2 linked regions of the Cohnella abietis genome follow. The protein of the gene in region 1 interacts with the protein of each later gene in a pairwise test. Links are inferred from orthologs where the notes say so. Each region holds a gene or a part of one and is shown on either strand. Other genes may lie near its edges.

Region 1 (12,139 bases):
GATATCGCCTACCTGCTTTCACCGAAGGATTTAGCTGCTATTGATATCGTGCCTGAATTAATCAATGCGGGAGTAACTTCCTTTAAGATAGAAGGCCGCTTAAAGAGCCCAGAGTATGTTGCGAATGTTGTGAGCAAGTATGGCATGGAGATTGATAAATATTTCGGCGGGGATGAAACTGGGCCTTCCAAGGAAGAGGTTCGCGAGCTACAGCAAAGCTTCTCACGGGGCTTTACACATGGCTTCTTAGATGGCACGAACAACAAGCAGCTCGTAGAGGGTACTTTCCCTAAGAGCCGCGGCGTGTATCTAGGCAAAGTGGAGAAGATTCTTCGAGATGCCGTTATTTGTAGGCTTGAAGCTCCTCTTAAGCGGGGCGATGGGATCGTCTTCGATGCTGGAGATCCGACGAAGAAAGAAGAAGGCGGACGTGTATATGATGTGCGTAGCTCCGGCCTAAAGCTGGAAGGCGAGGCTCCTGAGGGTGACTTGATTGAAATCGTACCTGGCCGCAATGACGTGGACTTAAACCGAGTGCATGAAGGTGATCGGATATGGAAAACAAGCGATCCTGCATTGGACAGGCGTCTTCGTAGCAGCTTTGAGACAGAGAAGCCATACCGGACATTTCCACTAGCGGTATCCGTGTTCGGACAAGAAGGCGCTCCTATGAGAACTATCTGGACGGATATCGGCAAGGGTACGACCGTAGCCATCGAATCAGAAATTCCGTTAGAGCGTGCTGAGAAGCGTCCGCTTGGGCAAGAGGTTCTACAGGAACAGCTTGGACGACTTGGTGGAACGCTGTATTACTTGGATCAGTTAGAGGTTGCGCTTAAAGGCGAAGTAATCGTACCGATGCGCGAATTGAACCGGATGCGCCGGGAAGCTGCTGAACAGCTAGAGCAACTTAGGGAGCAACCGCCTAAGTATATTAAAAATAGCGTAGATGAGCTGGCAGATTCTTATATGACCGATCGTGACGTCTCGGTGCAGCCTAGCGAGGTTGAATTGACTGCGCTTTGCCGTACGCTTGAGCAGGTTAAAGCTGTCGTTAAGACAGATGTATCGCTTATTTACGCGGATTTTGAATTTATTAAGCAGTTCCCAGAAGCCATTGCTGTTTGCCGTGAAGCGGGCAAGAGAATTGCACTCGTTACTCCGCGCATTCATATGCCTGGCGAGAATGGGTACCACCGTAACATCCTGAATTTGAAGCCTGATGCTGTGCTTGTTCGCAATACAGGTGCGCTTTACTACTATTTGAAGGAACGGATGGAGAAGCCTGAAGCGGATCATCCTCTCCTCATAGGAGATTTTTCATTAAACGTAGCGAACCATAAAACCGTCAACCTTTTCCGCGAAGCGGGCTGCGACTGGGTGACTCCTTCCTACGATTTGAATATTCAACAGATGGTTGATATGCTTCGTCGCTCCGATACCTCACGGCTGGAGATGGTTATTCATCAGCATATGCCGATGTTCCATACTGAGCATTGTGTATACTGCACCTTCATGAGTGAAGGGACGGATTTCACTAATTGCGGACGGCCATGTGAAGAGAAGCGGGCATCGCTGCAGGATCGTATCGGCATGTCTCACCCTGTACGCGTTGATGAAGGCTGCCGGAATACGGTATACAATGCAATAGAGCAATCGGGTGCCGAATACTTGAGTCTGTTCATGGAGCTTGGTGTACGCTCTTACCGTGTCGAGTTTCTTGAAGAAACTGGCGATAAGGTGCTCGAGGTGCTATCCCTTTATCGTGCCGCTATTGATGGACGGATTGGCGGACCTGAGGTTTGGAGGAAGCTGAAGGCGACTAACCAGCTTGGAGTTACCCGCGGGCAATTGGTTAGGTGAGTAAATGATTAATGACATAGCGAAAATGTAGCTGAAGGATACCTTTCTGGTCATATTCCAGGAGGGTATCTTTTTTTACGACCAGAAGTGATATCTAACTCCATAATTTACGTTCCATTAACACAAACATGGAGGTTTGTTTTCAAACTGATGCTACAATCAGAGCAAAGCAAATTCACAACTAGAAACATTTAATATAGAGGAGGGCGCAGACCATGAAAATGGCCGTTATCGGTGCTGGGATTGTTGGTCTTACAACGGGCGCAGGGTTTGCTGATTTAGGGCATACGGTTCATTGCGTCGACAATGATACACGGAAGATTGCGCAGCTTGCGCGAGGAATTATTCCTAATTATGAGCCGGGACTTGAAGCGCTAGTGTTACGTAATACTGCTGCCGGAAGGCTAAGCTTCGGTCATGATCCTAGCATAGTGCTAAATGAAGCAGAACTGGTCTTTCTCGCAGTAGAAACCCCAACGGGGGAGGACGGTGAAATGTCACTAGCCGCTCTTTGGGCGATCATTGATCAACTGGAGGCATGGTCACCAACTGATGATAGAAGAAAAATGATCGCGATTAGAAGCACTGTGCCTGTCGGCACGACAGAACGGGCAGAAAATAGATTAAGAGGTCGTCTACCCGCACATTGCCAAGTTGAGGTTGTCTCGATACCGCAATTTTTGCGGGAGGGCAGCTCTGTTCGGGATTTTTTCGAGCCTTCCCGTATAGTCATTGGAAGCTCATCGACTCATGTTGCCGAACGATTGACAGAGCTTCATCAGAGGCTCCCCGGTCCCATTATGTCGACAGATCCCCGAAGTGCAGAGTTAGCTAAGCTTGCTGCCAACGCTTTCCTCGCTGTTAAAATATCCTTTGCCAATGATATGGCTGCCTTAGCAGAACAAACAGGCGCTGACTATCCTGCCGTTGCTCATTCTATGGGCTTAGATCCGCGGATCGGTCCCCACTTTATTAGTGCTGGCCTTGGATTTGGTGGTTCCAACCTGCCCAAAGATGCAAGGACACTTGTAAAGATGGGGGATGAAGCAGGCGCGCCTCAAACATTAGTGGAAGCTGCAGTCCGTACGAATGCGATGCTACCACTCCGGATGGTGCGCAAGCTAGAAGCGGCGCTTTCTGATCCTGCGCGGCGTAAGGTGGCATTATTGGGGCTAGCGTTTAAACCTGGGACTGATGATTTGCGGGAAGCTCCTTCCTTGCGGGTTATAGCCGAATTAAATCGCCGGCACCCAGGTATTACTTTAACAGCATATGACCCTGAAGCTAATCAAGCTGCACGTAAGCTAATGCCGACTGGTGTGACAATCTGTGATTCGGCTGAAGAAGCTTTGAAGGGGGCGGATGCGGCTATTTTATTGACTGAGTGGCGCGAGTTTCGGCAGATCATGGCAGAAGACTTTAAAAACTGGATGAATCGTCCTATAATTATGGATGGAAGAAATGCACTGGACTCCACTGCGCTGAATGCACAGGGTGTCGTATGCATTGGTGTCGGACGATTGCCAGTCGTTCCGAAGGAGCCTATTCGGAATCCCGGCTAACTCGTACCGAAAGTCTAGAGAGGATGCCAGTTATGAGAATTCGTAAAGCCATCATTCCCGCTGCGGGAATGGGAACTCGGTTCCTTCCGGCTACGAAAGCAATGCCTAAGGAAATGCTTCCCATCATAGATAAGCCTGGAATTCAATATATTGTCGAAGAAGCCGTAGCATCTGGAATTGAAGATATTCTTATCGTAACAGGTAAAGGAAAACGGGCAATTGAGGATCACTTCGACAGCTCCTATGAGCTGGAGCAAAGCTTGCTATCGAAGGGGAAGCTGGATTTGCTATCAGAGGTTCAGAAGCCGTCCGATCTGATCGATATCCACTACATTCGCCAGAAGGAGCCTCGTGGGCTTGGTCATGCGATATGGTGCGCTCGCAAGTTCATTGGCGATGAACCATTTGCAGTGTTATTAGGGGATGATATCGTCCAATCCGACGATGTGCCTTGCTTAAAGCAAATGATGGATGTCTACGATCAGGTACAAGGCTCAGTGCTAGCGGTGAAAAAGGTGCCTGATGCTGAGGTGTCCCGATACGGAATCGTGGATCCTGATCCTTCTGGTGGCGGCGATGGCGATCGTATTCTTAAGGTGCGCGGCGTTGTGGAGAAGCCTTCCCCAGGTCATGCTCCTTCTAACATTGCTATTATCGGACGTTATATATTAACACCTGCTATCTTTAATCTATTAGAAAATCAGGATGTCGGCGCGGGCGGAGAAATTCAATTAACCGACGCAATTTACCGGTTAATGCGGGATGAATCTGTGTACGCCTACAAATTTGACGGTACCCGCTACGATACCGGTGAGAAGCTCGGCTATCTCAAAACCATTATCGACTTCGCGTTGGAGCGTCCAGACTTGAAGGACGAAGTTCGCGCCTACTTGGAAGAGAAGCTTGGGAAGTATTAGGTTGGGAACAAAGATAATATTACAAAGCGTGAAGCACACGCCGCTACCTCCTATATGGAGTTGGCGGCTTTTTTATGTTAATGATGCTAAATGGGAGGAATGGGAATGTTAGAGGAGCAATTCAAAGCGTACTTTCATGAGCAGAAGCGTAGCGCTGACCCACGAAGACTGGAGATGCTGAACCGAAATTTGACTGCAGAGATTAAGCTGTTGAAGGAGGTGTTATGGCCGGTATTTGGTTCGACTGACGGTCTTGAGATGGAATATGAGTTGATTAGTCTGACAGGCCCAATCAATCATAACCACAACCTCCTCCGGAACATTTCAGCTATTCCCTCTCATTCCTTCTTGGAAGAAGCATCGAATTCCTGTAGACTAGTAAGTAAATACTAGATCAGCTATGGAGGCTATATGCTCCCTTCCTTTTATGACAATTGGAAACACGTGTTTAAGCTAGACCCTGAGCGGCCAATAGATGATGCGACATTGGATGCGATATGTACATCTGGTACAGATGCCATTCTTGTCGGTGGATCTAGCGGAGTAACGTTCGATAATACAGTCGATCTCATGGCGCGGATACGTCGGTACGAGGTTCCATGTGCGTTTGAGTTATCCGACCCGGCTTGTGGAGTTCCTGGATTTGATGGTTATTTCATTCCTAGCGTTATCAACACGAAACATACCGAATGGTTGATAGGCCACCACGTCGAGGCGCTTCGTGATTTTGGACATTTACTTCCATGGGATTTAATCACAGGTGAAGCCTATTTGGTGCTCAATCCGGAATCAACAGTTGCCAAAGTAAGTCGAGCAGAGACGAACATTAGCAACGAAGAGGCGATAGCCTACAGCCAAGTAGCGGACAGGCTCTGGAATGTGCCGGTTCTCTATGTGGAATATAGCGGAGTTTTCGGTGATATGGCTTTACTGAAGAGTATAAAAAGTGGACTAAAACAGGCGCATCTCTTCTACGGTGGAGGAATCAGCAGTCCTGAGCTTGCGGCTCAAGCCGCTGCCTCGGCAGATACAGTTGTCGTTGGCAACATCATTTACGAAAACCTGGATGCCGCACTTGCAACTGTAAACGCGGTAAACCTTGCGATAAAGGAGCAAGATCATGTTTTTTGAACGGGATAATACAAGTTCCATTGATATCGATGCCTCAATTAATAAGCTGAATCCAAAGCAGAAGGAAGCGGCCATAGCGACTAACGGACCCCTCCTTATTATGGCTGGCGCAGGAAGCGGTAAGACGCGAGTGCTGACTCATCGTATAGCTTATCTCATTTCCAAACGTCTAGCTGCACCATGGAGTATTTTGGCGATTACTTTTACAAACAAAGCAGCTCGTGAAATGCAGGACAGGGTAGCTAAGCTCATTGGTCCGTCCGGCAAAGATATTTGGGTAAGCACCTTCCACTCCATGTGCGTGCGTATTCTCCGTAGAGATATCGAACGTATTGGATTCGGTTCTAATTTCAGCATTCTCGATTCCACGGATCAGCTTTCTGTCATCCGTAACGTCATGAAGGATAACAACATCGATACGAAGAAAATCGAGCCTAAGGCAGTTCAAGGCTCCATTAGTGCGGCGAAGAATGAGCTCATGTCTCCGGCTCAATACGAGCAGAAGCAAGGGGATTATTTTGAATCCATCGTAGCTAAGGTGTACACGCAATATCAACGGAGACTCAAAGCTAACAACTCGCTCGACTTCGATGATCTTTTGCTCCAAACGATCCAGCTTTTTAAAGATGTTCCTGAGGTTCTAGAATCTTATCAGAATAAATTCAAATACATTCATGTCGATGAATACCAGGATACCAATAAAGCGCAATACACCCTGTGTAAAATGCTCGCACAAAAGCATCATAACATCTGCGTTGTTGGAGATAGTGATCAGTCGATTTACCGTTGGCGTGGAGCGGACATTACGAACATCCTTAACTTTGAGGCGGATTATCCTGAAGCGCAAAGTATTTTGCTGGAGCAGAACTATCGTTCTACCTCGAACATTCTAGATGCGGCGAACGCAGTCATTAAGAACAATATGGGTCGCAAAGCGAAAAACCTATGGACAGATCAAGATGGCGGCGACAAAATCACGGTGTACCAGGGTGATTCCGAGCACGAGGAAGGTTATTTTATAGCAGGTGAGATTCGCAAAAACCGTCAAAATGCCCGTCGCTACGGTGATCATGCGATTCTGTACCGGACGAATGCGCAGTCACGGGTCGTCGAGGAAATCCTTATTAAATCTGAAATTCCTTACCAAATCGTTGGCGGAATTAAGTTCTACGATCGTAAAGAGATTAAGGACATTCTTTCCTATTTACGGTTGGTGTCCAATCCGGATGATGATAATAGCTTGAATCGGGTCGTTAATGAGCCGAAGCGGGGCTTAGGCGATACGACGATGACGAAGGTGCGGGAAGAGGCGACTCGTAAGGGTATCTCTATTTTGCAGCTGCTTAATGAAGGGGATGGGTTGCTCGGAGACGGGCTGTATCATCTGGATATTCAATCTAGAGCAAAGGTAGCTTTGTCTGGCTTCCGTGATCTTATTAATAATTTATCTGCGATGGTCGAATATTTATCCGTAACGGAATTGACGGAGAAGCTGCTCGAGCTCACTGAATATCGGCTTGAGCTGCAGCGGGAGAATACACTTGAATCCAAGTCACGTCTTGAAAATATAGAAGAGTTCTTGTCGGTTACGCAAGAATTCGAGAAGCGCAATGATGATAAGTCACTGATCTCATTTTTGACAGAGCTGGCACTTGTTGCGGATATTGATTCGATGGATGATGAAGAAGGTGACGGTGATGCCGTAATCCTGATGACCATGCATAGCGCCAAAGGCTTGGAATTCCCAGTCGTGTTCATTGTAGGGATGGAAGAAGGCTTGTTCCCAAGCAGTCGTTCCTTCATGGATAACGCGGAAATGGAAGAAGAACGAAGATTGGCATACGTTGGAATCACAAGGGCAGAGAAGAAGCTATATTTAACCTGTGCCCGGATGCGGTTGCTCTATGGTAAAACAAGTACAAATGCTCCTTCACGGTTTTTGGGAGAAATTCCACTTGAATTGAAGGAAGCGGTAGAATCTGCAGGTGGAGGCCGCTCTGGCTCGTATGGAGGATATGGTTCTCGGGTAAGTGGTGGAGGAAACAGTGGGTACGGCACACGTTCCCCATCATCTCCAAGTGTAGGATTCGGTGCTCGCCCTACCGTTAGTCCAACGACAAACGCTTCAGTTACCCGACCGCAGACACCTTCAGCTGCTAAGCCTGTTGGAGATGGAATGGCAATAGCTGCAGGAGATAAGGTTCAGCATGCGAAGTGGGGTATTGGTACTGTTGTAGCTGTAAAAGGTACAGGTAATGATGCAGAGCTGCAAATTGCGTTTCCAGCACCTACAGGTGTTAAGAGACTATTAGCTGCGTTCGCTCCAGTTACTAAAATATAAAAAACCGCCGAGCTTTCTCGGCGATCCAATGCGGGCTCTTATGAGCCCGTTTTCCAATCTTAAGACCTTGAATTGTTGTGGCCTAAATTATCGTAGCCATGATGGTGATAATCTGGCGTTCGTAGCTCCTGTAAAATGTCCATGTACGCGATATGACGCTTGGTTTCTAGAGTACCGATCTTATAAAGGTAACGGTAGATTTCAACCATATTGTCGTTATATCGATTAGTAGCTTTGTCATGGTCAGCGGATTTATAAGGGATTTGCGCTCTTAAGTAGGTTTTTTCTATATTTTTCTGTTCTTGATTTAATAAAGCGAGCAAATGGTTCCTTTCCTCTTCCGTTGCCAGAACGGTAAGCTGGTCTGTCAACGAAGGCTCCGTTCCTACCATGCTTGCCGAGACGGAGACGTAATAGCGTTGTTTTGCCATCTCCCTCACCTCCTAGAAATTGTGACTAACAATCATTAAACCTTGGGGCGGGAGGGTGAAACACGAAGGGCGAAGATCAAGGTTATTACAACATATCAGCAAGTATAGAATTTTTGATACTTTTCTGATATGTCTCCGACATAAACATTGAACGCCGCGAAAGGACGGCTTCAGCCGTTTATGCTTGACTAATTTGACAATGCTTCTTGAGCGAAATAGACTAGGGGGAAAGCCCCGATTATTTATTAAAAGTGAGGTCAAGAATCAATGGCACAAACCGGATTTCTAGAGCGGATGCAGGAGCTCGTCGCTGAGCTTAACGCGCATAGCCATCGATACTATACAGAAGACAATCCAACGATCAGCGATAAAGAATATGATGTCCTTTATGATGAGCTTTCGCAGCTAGAGGCAGTCAGTGGATCGATTTTGCCGGACTCTCCGACTCGAAGAGTTGGTGGTGATATCCTTAAGGGATTCGAACCGCATCGCCATCTTTCCCGACTTTGGAGCTTGGACAAGGCGCAGAATACTGAGGATTTAGTTGCTTGGGCTGCGAGAGTCAATCGACTAATTACGGACTACAATTCCAAGAACACGGATGATCCACTTCCTGCTCCCGAATACGTAGTGGAATTAAAGTTCGATGGGCTATCCTTAAACCTAACCTATGAGAACGGTGAGTTAGCCCAAGCCGCAACGAGAGGTAATGGTGAGATAGGGGAAGGCATTCTTGCCCAAGCTCGCACGATTCGCACAGTACCACTTACAATCGGCTTTGGAGAAGGAACGATTGAGGTGCAGGGAGAAGGCTTTATGCGTTTGTCTGTGCTTGAGGAATATAACAAAACAGCTGCTGAACCCCTTAAGAACGCTCGTAATGGAGCTGCAGGTGCTTTGCGGAATCTAGATCCTCGAATTACGGCGTCTCGCAAATTGGATGCTTTCTTCTATAATGTCGGGTTTTCTGAAAATGTTTCTTTTGCCAACCATCGTGAAATGATGAGCTTCTTGCGAGAAAATAAGTTCCCCGTTAATCCGTATAATGCCTATTTTACGACAATGGAAGAAGTAATTGTTGAGCTAGAGGCAGTTGTCGAGCGACGTGGACACTTGGATTACTTAATTGATGGAGCGGTTATTAAGCTGACTGATATGAGAACAAGGGATGCTTTGGGTTATACGGACAAATTCCCTCGTTGGGCTGTCGCCTTTAAATTTGAGGCAGAGGAAACGACGACGGTACTAGAATCTGTATCCTGGGAATTAGGGAGAACGGGTAAGGTAACTCCACTTGCTCGTGTAGAAGCAGTTGAGCTCGCTGGTGTTACCGTACAGAATTGCACACTCAACAATGTCGGTGATATTGAACGCAAAAATCTTTCTCATGCATTGGGGACAAGAGTATTTATTCGGCGCTCCAACGACGTTATTCCTGAGATTCTGGGTAAAGCGGATGATGAAGAAGGCCAAACAATCGAGATTCCAATCGTTTGTCCCGGTTGTGGATCTCCTTTGGAAATGAGGGGGGCGCATCTGTTCTGTAACAATCGTTTAGGATGCAAGCCACAGATCATTGGACGGATCACTCATTTCGCATCTCGCGATTGCATGGACATTGAGACATTCAGCGGGAAGACTGCGGAGCAATTGTACGAGGAACTAAATGTTCGCGAGCCGGCTGATTTGTACAGCTTAAATTATGATGATTTGGTTAAGCTCCAACGCTTTGGAGAAAAGAAGGCGACTAACCTGCTGGCAGCGCTGGAGAAATCGAAATCGCGGGAGCTATCTTCTTTTCTAAATGCCTTGGGTATTCCCAATACGGGAAAAGCTACGACTAAAATGCTAGCAGAGCATTTTGGCGATTTGGATAGGTTAATGGCTTCAGAGGTTGATGAGCTTGTTGGATTACCGGACGTCGGTGGCATTGTTGCGGAGAGTATCTTCAACTATTTCCGCGATCCAATTGCATTAGCAAGCATCGCCCGCATGCGCGAGCTTGGCATGAAAGCTGAGGCATCTCGTCCAGCGGCTGCTTCAGCAGATGCGAATCATCCTCTGTTTGGTAAAACGGTCGTACTGACTGGAACACTGTCGGTTATGACACGAGATGAAGCTGCCCAGAAGCTAGAAGCGCTTGGAGCTAAAGTGTCAGGTAGTGTATCAAAGAAAACAGATCTAGTTATTGCAGGAGAAAGTGCTGGAAGTAAGCTAACAAAGGCACGTGATCTAGGCGTTCCTGTACTAGAGGATCAAGAAGAATTGCTACGACTTCTCGGAGGCCAATAACAGGCAACCAGTAAGAAAGCTTTAGCATGTTAACGATATCGGGTTTGTCACCAAAATTCAAAAGGCGTTGATGCAGGTATTGAACTACCTGAATCAACGCCTTTTGAGCAATGTGTCTCTTCTCAGCCCAGTTGCTCGAAAATATCATACACCACTCATCAAACGTGCCTCTCTGAAGCCTCGTTGTTCAAAAATATCGTACACTCCCCATCAAACGTGCCTCTTCCTAGCTCAGTTGCTCGAAAATATCGTACACCACCCATCAAACATGCCTCTTCCTAGCCCAGTTGCTCGAAAATATCGTACACCACCCATCAAACATGCCTCTTCCTAGCCCAGTTGCTCGAAAATATCGTACACCACTCATCAAACGTGCCTCTTCCTAACCCAGATGCTCGAAAATATCGTACACCACCCATCAAACGTGCCTCTTCCTAGCCCAGTTGCTCGGAAATTTCTTACACCACCCATCAAATGAGTCTCTTCCTGGTCCAGTTGTTCGAAAACTTCATACAACTCCTTCAGACCTTACACCTCCCTAGCTCAGTTAATTTTACATCTGTCTTAATGCGTTTTTCTTTTCAGCCTTATTGCTCAAAACTTCTCTGCTTTTGAACGTCCACTTATGCTCCCTCACCCACACGCTAAAGACGCCGGTGAGATAATCTCAAGATTATAAGTGCTGCACACAATCCATCCTTCTTACTCCCAGTTAGTAAATCTGCAATATTCGACATTCCTTTCATTCGAGCATAAATATATAATTATATAATTTCACAAGCAAGGATGATCCGCTATGGATCGTCCTTGCTTGAATCTATCTATTATTCACAAGCCTATAACTACTTCCGATCATCAAATAGCACTTTATTAAGAAGTTATATTCGTAAGACGATCGCAAGCTAAAGCACTTCGAGAACAATCTTACTTTCCTTAAGATTAAGCTTAATATATCCTCCACCAAACGTCTCGCTTACAACTTCTACATATTTAGAGTCTGGGGAATACCAAATCCCGTAGGTTTGGGGCTCTGATGAGGCTACAGGATTAGTATTCTTTAGGATGATTTTACGATCGGCATTGCGGGACATCGAAGCCATTGCATTGCTTTCATCGGCTTGAATGAAAATTTGTTTAATCTCCGTTACGGTGGCGGCATCTTTAATCGTTTTATACTCAATGTATGTTTTTCCGTCGGTGTCTGGTTTGCTAACTTCAAGGAGAAGAAAATTATCGAGGTCAGCTTTCTTTGTTGATGTGGAGCAACCAACAGTTAGTAGAGCGATTATCATTATAAGTATTAATGTGCGCAAAGATCTCATTTACCCTCTCTCCCTTAACTATAGGATTTCTTCGTTATATGTAGAAAGACGTATTTATCAGTCATTAGGTTGCTCACTCACAAACATTAAACAGCTCTTGCTATCCTCCTTTGGGTTAATGAAAGGCGATTATTTAGGAGGTTATTTAGGACCGGACTCACGTGAGACTTAAAAGAATAAATATGAAAAAGGACGCCTCCGATGGAAACGTCCCTTTTGCGGTTGGGTTATATAGTCTAATTTCTTCTCAGACGTCCTGCGCGTATTTGCTTGATCCAGA
Region 2 (16,569 bases), 1.6 Mb from region 1 along the record:
GACCAACATGATCCATCATGAGCGACGTTTCTTGTTGATCTAAATCACTATCAATGTGACGCTGCATGAGTTCCATCACCTCTTGGCAAATCATCCCCGGACACCACCTTTCTGATAGTCATGAAGAAGAATCTGTAATTGTTGCCGGGCTCTAAATAAGTACGATTTAACAGTATTAAGTGGCAAATTCAAAGAGTCGGCAATTTCATTGTACGAAAAATCCTGCAAATACCGGAGCACGACAACCGTTCGATGATGCTCTGGGAGCTTGCCGATCGCTTCACGTATTTCCTCGGCAGCGTATGCGGAAAGAACCTCGGTTTCAACATTATCCCCCGCATGGAAAACCATATCGTGCTCATCGATGGATACGGAAGGCTTTTTGCGCCGAAATTTGTCAATACATATGTTTGTTACAATTCGTTGTACCCAGGTGCGAAATTGAGCTTTTTCCTCGTAAGAATCAATTTTTGTATAAATACGGATGAGTGCATCCTGAGATGCATCCAGGGCATCTTGCTCGTTATTTAATAAATAATAAGCCGTACGATATACTTGATTCTCAATTTCGCGGAGTAGCGTAACGAGAGCTTCCCGGTCGCCCGCTTGTGCGGCTTTGATCAGAGCCGGCTCCACCACAGAAGATCCTCCTCCCCTGCACCTTCACAGACGTTAGTGTCTGAATAAAGGTTGCAATCCCCCCTAGGGAATTTCAGGTAATTTTATCTTTAATACTTTCAGTCTAGCAAAAATGTACGAAAAGGCATAATGTTTTATCTTGGATATATGAAACCGAATGGCACCTTATACCGTCTAATAGGTTGGAATTAAATGATCATACATTCATTCTTTCACTTGCGCAACATTCTTCTTTCCATTGCTCCATTCGGGCGAACTAAATATTGAATTTCCCCATTTAAATCTGTACGAAAAATGTTTGTACCCGAAGCCGTTAAACGTTCCATAACTGCTGGATAAGGGTGACCATAGCTATTGTTAAGTCCGACCGAAATAATCGTATCCTGTGGGTTCCAGTAGTCTACCCACTCGTTAGTCGTAGACGTTTTACTACCGTGATGTCCTGCCTTTAATACATCTACCCGCCGCACTGTCGTCGCGTTCAGGTTATTTTTAATTAATTCAGCTTCAACGATTTCCCGTTCTCCCTCAGCCTCCAAATCTCCAGAAAGCAGGAAGCTTCTCCCGTATACAGTAACAAGTAAAACAACGCTGCGGGCATTCTGATTGCCCCAAAGCATAATATCATTCGTCGATCCCGCCTGTGCAACTGTAGGATACAAAACTTTTATTTTAGTTGATGAGTCTATCTCCCACTCCATTGGTTCATGAACGGAATAAATAGAGGTGTTTTTGTTCAGTGCTAGTTGAAATAATGATAGAACTACCGGCGAGTTCTTTATCGTCCCATTAAACAATAGCGTACGAATAGGAATATTTTCAATAACCGCCTTTGCGCCCCCAATATGATCAGCATCTAAGTGAGTCAAAACTAAAGCATCCAGCTTGCCGATTCCACGCTTGTTCAACAACGGAACAAGTAATTTGCGCCCCACCTCATAAGGATCGCTGCGGTTTTTCCATTCTTCATTTTTCTTCCGGAAGCTGATCGTACCACCTGTATCTATTAAGACAAGCTTGCCTTGCCCAGTACGAATCAGGATACTATCCCCTTGGCCGACATTAATAAAAGAAACGGTCGCATTGCGATTCAACCATGCAGGCTGATATCCCCATAGCAGCCAAGCTGCAACAATGACTGCAATCCCCGCACCTTTAAGAGCCTTTGTCAGCTTACTCGTGCTTTGCCACCCGACAGATTCAATTATTAAAGGCACGGTGTCCTGTTCCTTTGTATGCTCCACCACTCCTACTTTCGTGTGCTTCTTCCACCATTCCCGTTCCTTCACTGAGGCTAATCTTCTTTTTAACAATTTTATTCCCAAGCCCATGAGCAAATATGCAATGACAATCCACATTAAGGAAACTTGCTGCCATGCCGTTCTCAAACCAAGATAACCATTCAACCATTCCACTAAAAAGAAGGTCAAATTGTTACCTGCTGTAGCTAGCTTAGCCGGAATAATTCCTAATGGAAGCCAAATGCTACCCAATGCGATAGATGCCATCCCAAGCGGCAAAACGATAAGGCTAATAAAAGGAACAAGCACAAAGTTCGCCGGCAAGGACATCAAATTAAAAGTGTGAAAATAATAAGCCGTAAGCGGAAAAGAAACCACTTGTGCAGTCAATGTAACAGCTACCGGTCCTCGGAGCCATTTCCATGGAATGGGCAAAGATGCGGTTACCGTAGGAACGAAAAGAATTAAGCCAGCCGTCACAATAAAAGAAAGCTGAAAGCCAATTTCTTCAATAAGTGAGGGATTCCATATTAGCATGATTAATGCTGCTGCAAGCAATAGGTGTAACCCATCCTTCAATGCATGACGACGTGCTAACCAAAGCGCAATCATAGCCATTAAGCAAGCTCTAACGGCCGAAGGAGAGCCTCCGGTAATCATCATGTAAAACGGTAACATAGCGATTGTCACATCTAATGTTCGTTCCCGTGTCATTTTTAACAATGCGCCAAGCTGCAACAGGAGGTATACAACAACACCTACATGAAGCCCAGAAATGGCCAATATATGTGTAAGCCCAAGCCTAGCAAAATAATCGAATTGTTCAGGATCAAGGTCTGAGCGAATACCGACAACAAGACCCTTCATGTAACCCGAATCACCAGTAGGATATAGGCGATCCATCAACCCTCCAATCAAATCCCTCATCCGATCAAGCTCTCTCATTGGTTTAATTGTAAGCGGGACAGGCTTATCCAAGAGAGAAACGCTATCCGTACCTTTAATTGACATCTGCCAGTAGATGCCATGCTTATTCAAAAACTCTCGATAATCGAACGCTCCGAAATTACCCGTTTGATCTGGAAGCTCCATATTCCCAGTCAGTCGGACCCAATCTCCTTGGTGCCAGCTTGCTGCGACCTCCTGCTGTGCCTGTTCAATTAACTTGATTCTGACTATTACTGTATCTGTCAATTTCTCCATTTTGTCAGTGGCTGCAAGTTGCATCCCATATGCCTTAAGCTTAAATGTAGCCAAGTCGCCATCCACTTCAATTACCGAGCTTATATAGCCTTCTAGAATAGCTTCTGCTCCTATAGTAGCGTCCATATTCTCAATATCCGTTGTTTTGTGAAGCTCCACCCATTGCCGTTCAGCGCTAGCTAATATCAATGCTAGTATACAAACGAGCGCAAGCCTCGGACTTAATTTACCCGCTGCACCAAGGCCTACGAGAAGAAGGATTAGAGCACCTAGCACTAGGATAGCACGCAGTCCCTGACATAAAGACAATATAGAAACTCCCGCTATCCAGCAGCATGAAACTGCAGCGAGGGGCCTTCTGTTCATATATCCCGCACCTCTCTCCAACATACGACAAAGAAAAGAACCCCTTCACCGACATCATATCGGTAAAGAGGTTCTTCCTCTAGCTACGTATTCTTATCCTATTTCAATGCGACTAAGATCCATCCTGCACTTCTGTATCCGCTGGAGGAACATAATTGTCTAGCTGCCTGAATAGCAAGCCTCTTTGCTCCATAAGGGAGGTTACTTTGCCATCATCCTTGGAATAGGGCCTATAATATACAATCTCCACAATGCCGCTGTTAGCAAGCATATTCGCGCAAGTCCAGCAAGGCTGATCTGTCACATACACGACTGAGCCCTCGCGATCCACACGGTCTGTGAAAAGCAGAAGATTCTGTTCAGCATGAATAGTACGGATACACCTTTGCTTCTTAATCATCTCAGTCGAGGCTGAGCCAGCTATCGCCGGCTCAAATTCCTCTACAATCATACAACCGGCTTCTGAGCAGTCCTGCACGCCCATTGGCGCCCCGTTGTATGCCGTACCAAGAAGCTTCTTCCCTTGCACGAGCACTGTCCCTACATGACGACGGGGACAGCGAGAGCGCGTAGAAACCATAAAAGCAATGTCCATAAAATACGTATCCCAGTCTTTACGCAGGGATGTCATTTGTTACAACCTCCGCCTACGCTAACAGTGCCGATTAATTCTGGCTTGCAGCGAATGCTTGATCTAGATCATTAAGGATATCCTTAATACCTTCTGTTCCAACGGATAAACGAATCATTCCCGGCTGAACGCCAGCTGAGATCTGTTCCGACTCGCTAAGCTGCTGATGCGTCGTGCTCGCTGGGTGAATAATTAATGATTTGGAATCGCCAACGTTTGCCAAATGTGAGAATAGCTTAACGGAGTTGATAACCTTTTTACCCGCTTCAATACCGCCTTTAATTCCAAACGTCAGGATTGCTCCTTGTCCATTAGGCAAATAACGTTGACCTAACTCATAGGAAGGGTGGCTTTCCAGACCGGCATAGCTAACCCATTCTACTGCAGGGTGAGTCTCAAGGAACTTAGCAACAGCTAATGCATTGCTGCTGTGACGTTCCATGCGAAGGTGAAGGGTTTCCAAGCCCTGTAAGAACATAAAGGAGTTAAATGGAGCAAGTGCTGCACCCATATCGCGAAGAAGCTGAACGCGCATTTTGATAATATACGCAACTGGTCCAACTGCATCTGTATAAACAACACCGTTGTAGCTTGGATCTGGCTCAGTTAGGCCAGGGAATTTGCCGCTAGCTTTCCAATCGAACTTTCCGCCATCAACGACGATACCACCGATAGAAGTACCATGACCGCCAATAAACTTCGTTGCCGAGTGAAGAACAATATCCGCACCGTGCTCCAATGGACGGCATAGGAACGGAGTTGCAAATGTGCTGTCGATGATAAGCGGAATTCCATTGTCATGAGCGACTGCTGCAACAGCTGCGATATCGAGGATGTCGCCTTTAGGATTACCAATTGTTTCTGCAAAAACCGCTTTAGTTTTCGGTGTAATGGCTTTGCGGAAATTTTCAGGATCTGAAGGATCAACGAACTTCACAGTAATACCTAGCTTAGCTAAAGTAATCGAGAACAGATTATAAGTACCGCCATACAGACTTGCTGCAGAAACGATCTCATCTCCTGCGCCCGCAATATTAAGGATGGAGTATGTAATAGCTGCTTGACCGGAGCCAACTGCAAGCGCTGCTGCGCCACCCTCCAAAGCTGCTACGCGTTGTTCAAATACATCTGAAGTTGGGTTCATAATACGAGTATAGATATTTCCAAACTCTTTAAGTCCAAACAAGTTAGCGGCGTGATCAGTGTCACGGAATCCGTAAGATGTTGTTTGATAAATAGGAACAGCACGCGACATTGTCGTTGGATCGATCTGTTGTCCAGCATGTACAGCAAGGGTTTCTAATGAGTAATCGTTACTAATTTTAATCAGCCTCCTGATAGGTAAATAAATGAATTCCTTTTCATTTTCTCACATTTTTGCTGAATGTAAAAGTCATGATGGATTTTGTTTTTAATTCGATTTTTGTATTTTAATAAATGCGGACATTTTGTCAAAAACTTTCGGCCCAATTCCTTTCACTTCAAGCAGCTGCTCCTTCCGACTAAAACCATTAAGCTTCTCTCGATATGCAATAATAGCCTTTGCCTTGGATGGTCCGATTCCTGGCAAAGTTTCCAGCTGGGATTGGTTCGCTTGGTTTATATCCAGCAGATTAGAGCTTGTTTGCGATACTTCAGCTGCCGGTTGTCCATTAGAGATTGGAGCTGCTGGTGCTTCAGCTTCCGTTGTGCCCTCTGCAGCAGGCTTCAGTAATTCCTGACCTGGCTGACTGGCTGAAGGCGCAGCTTCCTTCACAGGCTCGGCATCCTTTTTAACAACCTCCTCCTTCACTACAGAGTCCCTTTCAGGCGAAGCTTTTGACTCCGAGGATAAGCTCTCTACTGCTGCCCTTAAAGGCTGGTTCACGGTTGTCCACTCAGGCATAGCCGCTTTCGTTGAACCGTGAAATAATGCGTAAACTAGAAGTCCTCCTCCTGTTATTAGTAATGCTGTGACCAAATAACTCTTTGTACTTGGAAATACTTTTTTGATTTTGTCTATAATCATCTCTGATTCCTCCTGTATCTTTTGGCTTTTCAAAATTAAAACGGTATGACGACCAAGCAATGGTTCATATAATGGGGGAAGTAGATTAATGGCTTGGGAGGGACAATGGATGAAAATCGGCTTTATCGGTGCGGGCAGCATGGGAAGCTTATTAGTGGGTGCCTTCATACGCGCAGGAGCAATACGCCCGGACGATATTACTGTCAGCTCCCGAACGTCTTCAAAGTTATCCAGCCTTGCAGAACAGTATCCTGGTCTACAAATTGCTAGCAATAACAAGCAAACGGCAAGCTGGGCTGACTATTTATTTTTGTGTATAAAGCCAATGGACTTCCACAAGGTGCTCAACGAAATATCACCTGTTCTTAAGTCAAACCAAATTGTAATTTCCATTACTAGTCCTGTAAAAATTGCTTCTCTTGAAGAGCTCATTCCTAGTAAAATTGCTAAAATCATACCAAGCGTAGTCAACGCCGTCGGAAGCGGTGCCTCCTTATTTATGTGGGGAACACGATTAACTACAGAGGATAAGACGGCATTGTGGGAATTGTTCTCTACTATTAGCAAGCCCATAGAAATATTGGAGGAAGAAGTTCGAGTCGCATCCGATTTGTCTAGCTGTGGCCCTGCCTTCCTTGCTAATCTCTTAGAGCAATTTATCGAAGCTGCTGTGGTGTCCACAGGAATGGAAAGGGAGACAGCGACAGCACTAGCCTGTGAAATGATGCTAGGAACGGCAAGGCTTATGGTGGAGTATCCCTGCTCCCCAGAAGAGCTACAGGCAAGGGTGTCCGTACCTGGAGGCATAACCGCAGTTGCTTTAGAGGTGCTGCAAAACTCCACTCAAGGCGCGTTCTTGCAGGTGCTCCACACCACACACGAAAAATTCGCGGAGGACCTGGACCGGGTCGATTCCTCCTTGTTCCCAAGAGAGTGCATATAGGCGGCGAATGCCACCTATGTGCACTCTGGACATGCGCGTTTCGGATAATTACGTTTCTCCTATGTATATTCCATCCTTCAGCTAAAAAATAAGCAAGCACCTTCGCAGCGGACAGGCCCCCTTTTAGCATCTCAAGCATCCCCACTCCTCCTCTTCCATTAACAATTTCAAAATAGGTTTAAAAGAACAAAACGCCGCCCGCTCCAAATATGGAGACAAGCGACGTGTTCTTCACGCAGCGAAATATGAAGTTAACTAAGTTTATTTTTAGTTAGCAACGATGTTAACTAGCTTACCTTTAACCGCAATAATTTTGCGGATTGTCTTGCCCTTGATAAGCTCCTTCACCTTCTCAGATTCGAGCGCAAGTGCTTGCATGCCCGCTTCGTCGAGGTCAGCAGGAATCTTCAGACGGTCTGCTATTTTGCCAGTGACCTGAACGACGATCTCAACCTCGGAATCGACCGTAAGAGCTACATCGAACTGAGGCCATGCGACGTAAGACACAGAACCCTCGAAGCCTAGCTTCTCCCACAGCTCTTCCGCGATATGTGGCGCAAGCGGCGACAGCATTTGAACCAAATGCACCATCGCTTCCTTCGGCAAGGTTTCCGCTTTGTAAGCTTCATTAACAAATATCATCATTTGGCTAATGGCTGTGTTGAATCGCAATGCCTCATAATCCTCGCCAACCTTTTTAAGGCTCTTATGCCATGTACGACGGAATGCATCATCGCCTGCAACATCCTGAATTTTGCTATTCAGGCTGCCGCTATCGTCAACGAACAATCTCCATACACGGGAAAGGAAACGATATACGCCTTCTACTCCGTTCGTATTCCATGGCTTCGTTGCTTCCAAAGGTCCCATGAACATTTCGTATACACGAAGTGTATCTGCGCCGAACTCTCCTACGATATCGTCCGGATTAATAACGTTTCCACGGGATTTGGACATTTTTTCATTGTTCATGCCTAAGATCATGCCTTGGTTAACAAGCTTGTGGAAAGGCTCCTTCGTATTCACGACGCCGATATCATATAGAACCTTGTGCCAGAACCGAGCATAGAGCAAATGAAGCACCGCATGCTCAGCACCACCAATATATAAGTCAACCGGCAGCCACTCACGCTGCTTCTCTGCTGAACAAATTTCTTCCGTATTATGGGGATCGATAAAGCGCAAATAGTACCAGCAGCTTCCCGCCCATTGTGGCATCGTATTCGTTTCCCGACGCGCAGGACGACCGTTACGAGGATCTATTACATTAACCCAATCCGTAACATTAGCTAACGGAGACTCTCCCGTACCTGAAGGTTGAATGGCTTCTACGTCAGGCAGCAACAGCGGAAGATCCTCCTCCGGAATTGTATCCATCGTGCCATCCTCATAGTGCAATACTGGGATAGGCTCACCCCAATAACGTTGGCGGCTAAACAACCAGTCACGTAAGCGGTAGGTGACCTTACCTTTTCCTTTACCATCTTTCTCCAAGCGTGCGATCATCGTAGCTATCGCTTCTACTGTTCCAAGCCCGTTCAAGAAGTCGGAATTGACCAGCTTGCCATCACCTGTGTAAGCTGCTTCAGTAACATTGCCGCCTTCAACAACTTCAATTATTGGCAAGTCAAACTTCTTGGCGAACTCCCAATCCCGCTCATCGTGTGCTGGCACAGCCATAATTGCACCGGTACCATATCCACCAAGCACATAGTCTGCAATCCAGATCGGAACCTTTGCACCATTCACCGGATTAATAGCATAAGCACCAGTGAAAACTCCGCTCTTGTCCTTTGCCAAATCGGTGCGCTCTAGATCGCTTTTGCGAGAAGCCTGATCTACATAGGCCTCAACAGCGGACTTCTGATCAGCGGAAGCAATAACGCCCACCAATTCATGCTCCGGCGCAAGAACGCAATAAGTAGCACCGAATAAAGTATCCGGACGGGTTGTGAACACCGTTAATGCCGCTTCATGCCCGTCAATAGCGAACTCAACCTCAGCCCCAGTAGACTTGCCGATCCAGTTGCGCTGCATATCCTTAATGCTTTCCGACCAGTCCAGCTCTTCCAAGTCCTCAAGCAATCTTTCTGCGTATTCCGTAATCTTAAGCATCCACTGACGCATCGGTCTGCGAATAACAGGATGGTTCCCTCGCTCGCTTAAGCCGTCAATAACTTCCTCATTAGCAAGCACCGTGCCAAGGGCAGGACACCAGTTAACTGGCACTTCAGCAACATATGCTAGGCCCTTCTTGTACAGCTGGATAAAAATCCACTGTGTCCATTTATAATAATCCGGATCCGTCGTGCTTATTTCCCGATCCCAATCGTAAGAAAAACCAAGAGATTTAATCTGACGACGGAAATTATCGATGTTTTCTACCGTAATTTCCCGAGGATGACGACCTGTTTGCAGCGCATACTGCTCAGCAGGCAATCCGAATGCATCCCAGCCCATCGGGTGTAAGACGTTATATCCCTTCATACGCTTGTAGCGGCTTACGATATCCGTTGCTGTATAGCCTTCTGGGTGACCTACATGTAAGCCCGCCCCTGACGGATAAGGAAACATATCTAAAGCATAAAACTTAGGCTTCCCTGCTTCTTCCTTCGTACGGAATGTTTCGTTCTCATCCCAGAATTTCTGCCACTTTGGTTCGATCTTAAGCGGCTGATAGCCTTGCACGTTTTCTTGCGACATGTGAATTAACTCCCTTAGGTTCATATCAACTTATTCTCAGCTGAGCTGGTATACAAACAAAAAACTCCCGCCCCTAGCGTTGTCGCTAGGGACGAGAGGATTATTTCCCGTGGTACCACCCTAGTTGACGGCTATCCTGCTTGGATGTCCGCCCACTTGTGCCTCGTAACGAGAGGTGAACGCCTAACCTATTCGAATCGCCGCAATACAGGCAAATCCGATCAGCTCGGAGGCTCCAAGGTAAGTTCATTGTCTACGCTAACCGGCTTGCACCTACCGCCGGCTCTCTGGATAACGTGTAACAACTACTGCTCCTTATCACAGCCAAAGTATGCCATGATTATAGCCAAAATACGCAAATGATGTCAAGCAGAGCACAAATGACAGCTAACCGCATTTGACAACTCAGTCTATCGCGTAGATATTCCTTTCCAGAATAAATCAACAATTGCAATGGATAGCTCATGACCAGAATAGGCTGTCTCTCCGATATGCTCCCTATTCCCAATCATCATAAGCGCACTAAATGCGTGAGATAACAGCATCGGATTACCCTCTACGATAAGCCCCTCATCCATTCCCTGACGGAAGGATGCAGCTAACACTTCATGAATCGAATGCTCCGCCTTGCGGATATCATCCCGTTGCTCCTCTGTGAGAGATGGCATAGCTTCACGCATTAGGCTCTCGAATTCCACGTGTGTTTTTGACATTTTGGCGATAGCAATATGCTCCAGCCTTGTCCGGATATCGTCGTGAGAATTAATTATTCTAAGAGTAACCAAAGAAATTCGCTTCATCATCTCCGTCACAGATGCGGTGAAGAGGACCGCTTTATTCGTAAAATAATAATATACGGAAGCCTTAGTTACTCCTGCTCGTTCAGCGATCATATTAATGGATACAGGCTCATATCCTAGCTCCATGAATAAGGACGAGGCTGTATTCAACACTTTATCGCGCATCGAGGGCTGATCCGCACCGTTCTTAGGTCTGCCTGGAGATCGTTTAGAATGCGGTGTCGTCATATGAATCCCCACCTTGTTCGTTTATACAAAATCATATTGCATAATTAACCTTCCGGTATATATAATTAAATTCAACATTATTATTATCCGATTATATCTTAAACGCTTCATGCTTTCATCGAAATATTATTGTAGGAGGGCACATTCTACTATGCATGAAAATCGAGGCTTAACCAAATGGGTTGCTGGGAAAAGAAGCAAGTGGGTCACTTTAATCGTGTGGATACTTGCTGCTGGATTGCTAAGCGCTCTACTTCCGTCCGTCAAAAAGGAAGAAATTAATAATGCTCCTAATCTAAAAAGCTCCAAACCATCTGTTCAAGCTGATGTTATTTCTGAGCGTGAGTTTCCTAGCGGCTCTGATATCCCAGCCTTGCTCGTGTGGCATAGAGCAGGAGGATTGACCGACTCCGATCTTACTAAAGTTCAGGAGCTTACTGGGCAGCTTTCTGAGTCTCCTGCTCCCTATCAGACGTCAATTCCACCCTTGCATCAATTGCCGCTAGCAGCCATTAAAGCTGAGCTATCCAAAGATGGAAGCACGCTTGTTACACCTGTTTTTTTCGGAAAGCAGGATGACGTTGATCAATTAAAAGAAGGTATAACCCAAATTAAAAAAAGAATTGGTGAGCTGTTCGGAAAGGATCCTTTCGCCGTTTCTAAAGATTCTTCCGATCAGCTAAGCGTCCGGGTAACTGGGCCTGTTGGCATTCAAATCGACGCTACGGGTTTATTCAAGAACGCCGATGTATCTTTACTGGTGGGAACCGTTTTACTTGTGCTAATTCTCTTATTGCTCATCTATCGTTCACCCATATTAGCATTTCTTCCACTCGTCGCTGTTGGATTTGCATATGGAGTCATCAATCCTATTCTCGGTTGGATGGCACATGAAGGCTGGATCGTCGTTGATGCGCAAGCTATTTCCATTATGACTGTCCTATTATTCGGAGCCGGAACTGACTACTGCTTGTTCCTTATTTCCCGCTTCCGTCAGCTGTTGAAGGTGGAGAGGGACAGAGGTAAAGCTTTACTTGGGGCAATAACTGGCTCCTCTGGGGCTATCGCTATGAGCGGATTAACAGTCGTTCTTGCTCTGCTCGCTTTGTTGGTAGCTGAATACGGTGCGTATCACCGGTTTGCTGCTCCCTTCAGCATCGCCATTTTTATTATGGGAATTGCAAGCCTGACTCTCGTTCCCGCTTTGTTAGCTATTATCGGTCGCGCTTCCTTTTACCCCTTCGTTCCTAGAACTCCAGAAATGCAGCAGGAGCGTGCAAAGAAGAAAGGGAAGTCCACCTCTATTGTCACAAACAAACAGCCACGCAATTGGGTAGGCCGAACGGTTGTAAGCAAGCCATGGTTAATTGTTACCATCAGTATCGTCGTACTGGGTGGACTCGCGGTCTTTACCACTCAGATTAAATTCACCTACGATATCATGTCCTCGTTCCCTAAAACTATGGAATCCCGTGAAGGCTTCGCTACAATTGGAGAAAAGTTTTCTCCTGGCGAGCTCGCGCCTGCTAAAGTCATTATCGACACACAAGGAAAATCAGTTGCACTAGGTGAAGCGCTCGCTTCTCTACCTTTTATCAGTGAGGTGTCCGAACCACAAAAAGGTCAGCACAACGCCCAGATCGTCGCTTACGATGTGCAATTCAATGTAAACCCTTATTCACTGGAAGCTCTGAAGCACATCCCTGATCTGCATACTGCCGCTGAGCAAGCCTTAGTCGCAGCAGGTGTATCCAGTCCAGATGATCGTACATGGGTAGCCGGACAAACCGCAGAGCAGTATGATACGAAAATAACAGGCGAACGCGACACGAAGCTTATCATTCCACTCGTCATCGGACTGATTACCTTACTACTTCTCGTATACTTACGTTCAATTGTAGCTACCCTCTATCTCGTCCTGACGGTTATTCTTTCTTATTTCTCAGCGCTCGGACTCGGATGGCTAATCGTTCATTATGTATTTGGTGCGGATGCTATTCAAGGCTCGATTCCGCTCTATTCCTTTGTGTTCTTAGTTGCTTTAGGTGAAGACTACAATATTTTCATGATCTCAAGTATTTGGCAAAAAAGAAAGCATATGCCCCTTAAACAGGCGATTAAAGAAGGTGTAGGCGAAACAGGGGCTGTCATCACTTCCGCGGGGCTCATTCTGGCTGGAACCTTTGCCGTGCTTGCAACTCTTCCAATCCAGGTTCTCGTTCAATTCGGGGTAATAACGGCTATTGGAGTATTGCTTGATACATTCGTTGTACGACCATTTTTAGTGCCTGCCATCACTCTGCTTCTGGGTCGCTGGTCATTCTGGCCTGGCAAGTTTGAAGAGGTTAAGGAACCTGTTCGTGTGGTAAAATAGTAACTAGATTAAAGGGGCTGGCCGGGAGATTTTGAACTCCGGCTAGCCCCTTTTCTATATTCTATCGTTCGATTATTTGATCTCTATGCGGACCGACGGATATACAGGAAACTTTAACACCAATAGACGACTCAACAAAATTAACGTATTGCTGTGCAGCCTCGGGTAGATCTTCGAACGTTCTGACATTTGAAATATCACTTTTCCAACCTGGTAAACTTTGCAGAACAGGCTTTGCGTGATCCAGATCAGAAGTCATTGGGAAATCATCAGTAACGATTCCTCCATTGAGCTCGTAGGCAACGCACACTGGGATTTCATACAAGTAACCGAGGACATCAAGATTGGTCAAAGCAACTGTAGTAGCTCCTTGCAATTTACAGCCGTAACGGGTCGCTACGACATCGAACCATCCCATCCGTCTGGGACGGCCCGTTGTTGCTCCGTACTCTCCCGCATCTCCGCCTCGCCGGCGAAGCTCATCCGCTTCCCTATTATCCAGCTCGGAGACAAAAGGGCCCGCACCGACGCACGATGAATAAGCCTTAACCACTGCCATTACATTCGTAATCGCATACGGTGGAAGCCCGGCACCAACCGCCGCAAATCCAGACAATGTCGATGATGATGTAGTGAATGGATAAATGCCATGATCAGGATCGCGAAGCGCTCCGAGTTGACCCTCCAGCAATATCGCCTCACCTTTTGCATATGCGCTATGCAGGAGTTTCGTGGTATCACAGACAAAGGGCTTTAGCTTTTTTCCCAATTCTATTAAATTCGGCAAAAGTTCGTTCACTTGAATTGGCTGCTTACCGTATAGGTGTACGAGTAAGACGTTCTTAATGGCGAGCAATCGTTCAATCCGGCTACTCAGCCGTTTAACATCGTATAAATCCGCCACCTGAATACCCAGCTTAGCGTATTTGTCAGCATAGAATGGCGCAATCCCCCGTCTCGTAGAGCCGAATCCGCTTGCTCCAAGCCTATCCTCTTCCAACTCATCGAACAGTCGATGTATAGGCAATACGATCTGTGCTCTCTCCGAGATCTTGATTTGAGGTTCCGGTACGCCCCTAGCTAACAAAGTCTCCCGTTCTCGCAGCAGCTCATCCGCATCTAAAGCAACTCCCGGGCCAATGACGTTAATGACACTAGGATTGAATACACCAGAAGGTAGCATGTGTAAAGAGAATTTTCCATAGTCGTTAATGATCGTATGTCCTGCGTTACTTCCTCCTTGATACCTTACTACGTAAGCTGAGTTTGCCGCATGAATATCTGCCATCTTGCCCTTTCCTTCGTCTCCCCAATTCGCTCCAACGATCGCCATTACTGTCAATTTCCCAGCCTCCTATTTCGTTATTGTTCTATAAGGCTTATTATAAATCTACAGCATCACATTAGAATAATTGATATTACTAATATCAGATATAAGGAGAGATAATGACTTTGGACATTAATATGGAGTGGTACCGCGTCTTTTATTGGACAGCTAAGACAGGGAGCCTAACTAGAGCAGCCGAGCGGCTTCATATTACGCAACCAGCAGTGAGCCATACTCTCAAGCAGCTCGAAGGCAAGCTTGGTGGTCAGCTATTTTTTTGCACCTCAAAGGGAGTTGTACTTACGACGGAAGGCGATGTTCTATTCAACCATGTGGAGCAAGCGTTCAGCTTCATGGAAATCGGAGAAAAGAGAATTGCTGAGATGCATAACTTGAATAGCGGGGAAATCAATATCGGCGCGAGTGACACGTTATGTAAGTACTTTCTGTTGCCCTACTTGGAAAAATTCCATATTGATCATCCCGGTGTCCGAATCAGAGTAACTAATCGAACATCGCCTGAGACGATAGCATTGCTTAAGGAAGGAAAAATAGACTTTGGTATCGTTAACCTGCCTATATCGGATCCGAAAGTAAGCTTCCGTGAAAGCTCCTCACTACAAGAATGTCTCGTTGCAGGGCAAGCTTATGCATCGTTAGCTAACTCTCCCTTGACCTTTGAAGCTATTACTTCGTTTCCACTGCTAATGTTAGAGCAAGGGGGAAGCACACGCCGATTTCTTGACGAGTATGCCTCGTCGATGAACATTAAGCTTTTGCCGGAATTTGAACTCGGCAGCATTGACCTTCTCGTTCAATTTGCTCGTAGCGGTTTTGGGCTTGCATTTGTTGCTCGCGAGCATGTGTTTGAAGAATTATCAACGGAAAAGCTAATTGAAATTCCATTGGAGCCAGCTCTTCCCGCGCGTCACATTGGAATCGCGACACATCGTGGCACCCCTCTCTCAGCCGCATCGAGGCGGTTTCTTGAGATGCTTCCGTGAGTACCGATTTTCATTCGCACAAGTACGTATTTTCTGGAATCTACAGCGCGAGCAATTACAGCCTGCTCCAGAAGAAAAAGTGGACACTCTACATCAAAACTTGATCATCTCCTCCACCCGTGCTCCATTGGGACCTGTTGTTCTATTATTTCGAGTTACTCACTCCAATCAGGCCTCCGCTGGGACTCGTTGCTCGAAAATTTCGAGTAACTCTCTCCTATCGCGCCTTCACTGGGACTCGTTGCTCGAAAATTTCGTGTAGCTCCCTCCATTCGCGCCTCCACTGGGACCTGTTGTTCGATAATTTCGAGTACCTCAATCCAATTGGACCTCTGCTAGGACCTGTTGTTCGATAATTTCGAGTACCTCTCTCCAATCGTGCCTTCGCTGGGACTTATTACTCGAAAATTTAGTGTAGCTCTCTCCAACCGCGCCTCCGCTGGGACACGTTGCTCGATAATTTCGAGTAGCTCTCTCTATTCGGACCTCCACTGGAACCTGTTGTTCGATAATTTCGAGTAACTCTCTCCAATTGGACCTCTGCTGGGACCTGTTGTTCGATAATTTCGAGTACCTCAATCCAATCGTGCCTTCGCTGGGACCTGTTGCTCGAAAGTTTCGAGTAATTCTCTCCAATCAGGCCTCCACTGGGACCTGTTGCTCGAAATTTTCGAGTAACTCTCTCCAATCGTACCTCCGCTGGGACTCGTTACTCGAAAATTTCGTTTAGCTCTCTCCATAATTTCGTGCAACTCCCACTAATCAGCCTCCTGAGCGGACGGGATATTGAATAAACGGAGACAAATCAGCACGAGCTTACTTGCCGCTAGAATTGCGGCTATCCACCTGTGGCTTCCTTGAGCATCTGCTCTTGCTCATCTACATAGGCCTCATTTGCTCATCTACATAGGCTTCATTTGCTCATCTGCATGCAGCTTACTTGCTCATCTAGACACGCCTTAATTACGCATCTACCTGCTCATATCTCCTTACACCCCTACAGCTTAAGCGCCGCGCCCCCGAACACAAATAAGGCGCCCCCTGACGGGGACGCCCATTATTCATTATTATTCCGGCTTACGTGCGACGTAGAATAATCGTT

What was found.
Region 2: the proteins of ligA (region 1) and leuS interact in binary tests that used the Escherichia coli proteins (3 or more experiments, as listed by UniProt). The link is inferred for Cohnella abietis from one-to-one orthologs.

The regions. Positions count from the first base shown.
Region 1 is NZ_AP019400.1:6,194,424-6,206,562, reverse strand. The notes cover bases 8,050-11,024. They hold ligA (NAD-dependent DNA ligase LigA), read left to right. Parts: upstream 8,050-8,512; coding sequence 8,513-10,537; downstream 10,538-11,024. Other genes in these bases: KCTCHS21_RS27215 (hypothetical protein), read right to left, coding at 8,050-8,245. Outside these bases: KCTCHS21_RS27245 (U32 family peptidase), read left to right, coding at 1-1,863; KCTCHS21_RS27240 (UDP-glucose dehydrogenase family protein), read left to right, coding at 2,079-3,425; UTP--glucose-1-phosphate uridylyltransferase GalU, read left to right, coding at 3,458-4,342; KCTCHS21_RS27230 (hypothetical protein), read left to right, coding at 4,442-4,735; pcrB (heptaprenylglyceryl phosphate synthase), read left to right, coding at 4,754-5,473; DNA helicase PcrA, read left to right, coding at 5,463-7,814; more of KCTCHS21_RS27215, read right to left, coding at 7,874-8,049; KCTCHS21_RS27205 (hypothetical protein), read right to left, coding at 11,440-11,859; KCTCHS21_RS27200 (DUF4395 domain-containing protein), read right to left, coding at 12,096-12,139. UniProt on the Escherichia coli protein: DNA ligase that catalyzes the formation of phosphodiester linkages between 5'-phosphoryl and 3'-hydroxyl groups in double-stranded DNA using NAD as a coenzyme and as the energy source for the reaction.
Region 2 is NZ_AP019400.1:4,634,091-4,650,659, forward strand. The notes cover bases 7,017-10,119. They hold leuS (leucine--tRNA ligase), read right to left. Parts: upstream 9,735-10,119; coding sequence 7,299-9,734; downstream 7,017-7,298. Other genes in these bases: comER (late competence protein ComER), read left to right, coding at 7,017-7,031. Outside these bases: KCTCHS21_RS20445 (anti-sigma factor family protein), read right to left, coding at 1-94; KCTCHS21_RS20450 (RNA polymerase sigma factor), read right to left, coding at 91-639; KCTCHS21_RS20455 (DNA internalization-related competence protein ComEC/Rec2), read right to left, coding at 852-3,392; KCTCHS21_RS20460 (deoxycytidylate deaminase), read right to left, coding at 3,562-4,080; KCTCHS21_RS20465 (homocysteine synthase), read right to left, coding at 4,115-5,407; KCTCHS21_RS20470 (ComEA family DNA-binding protein), read right to left, coding at 5,492-6,088; more of comER, read left to right, coding at 6,198-7,016; KCTCHS21_RS20485 (TetR/AcrR family transcriptional regulator), read right to left, coding at 10,145-10,762; KCTCHS21_RS20490 (MMPL family transporter), read left to right, coding at 10,914-13,136; KCTCHS21_RS20495 (adenylosuccinate synthase), read right to left, coding at 13,198-14,478; KCTCHS21_RS20500 (LysR family transcriptional regulator), read left to right, coding at 14,583-15,467; KCTCHS21_RS20505 (class I SAM-dependent DNA methyltransferase), read right to left, coding at 16,535-16,569.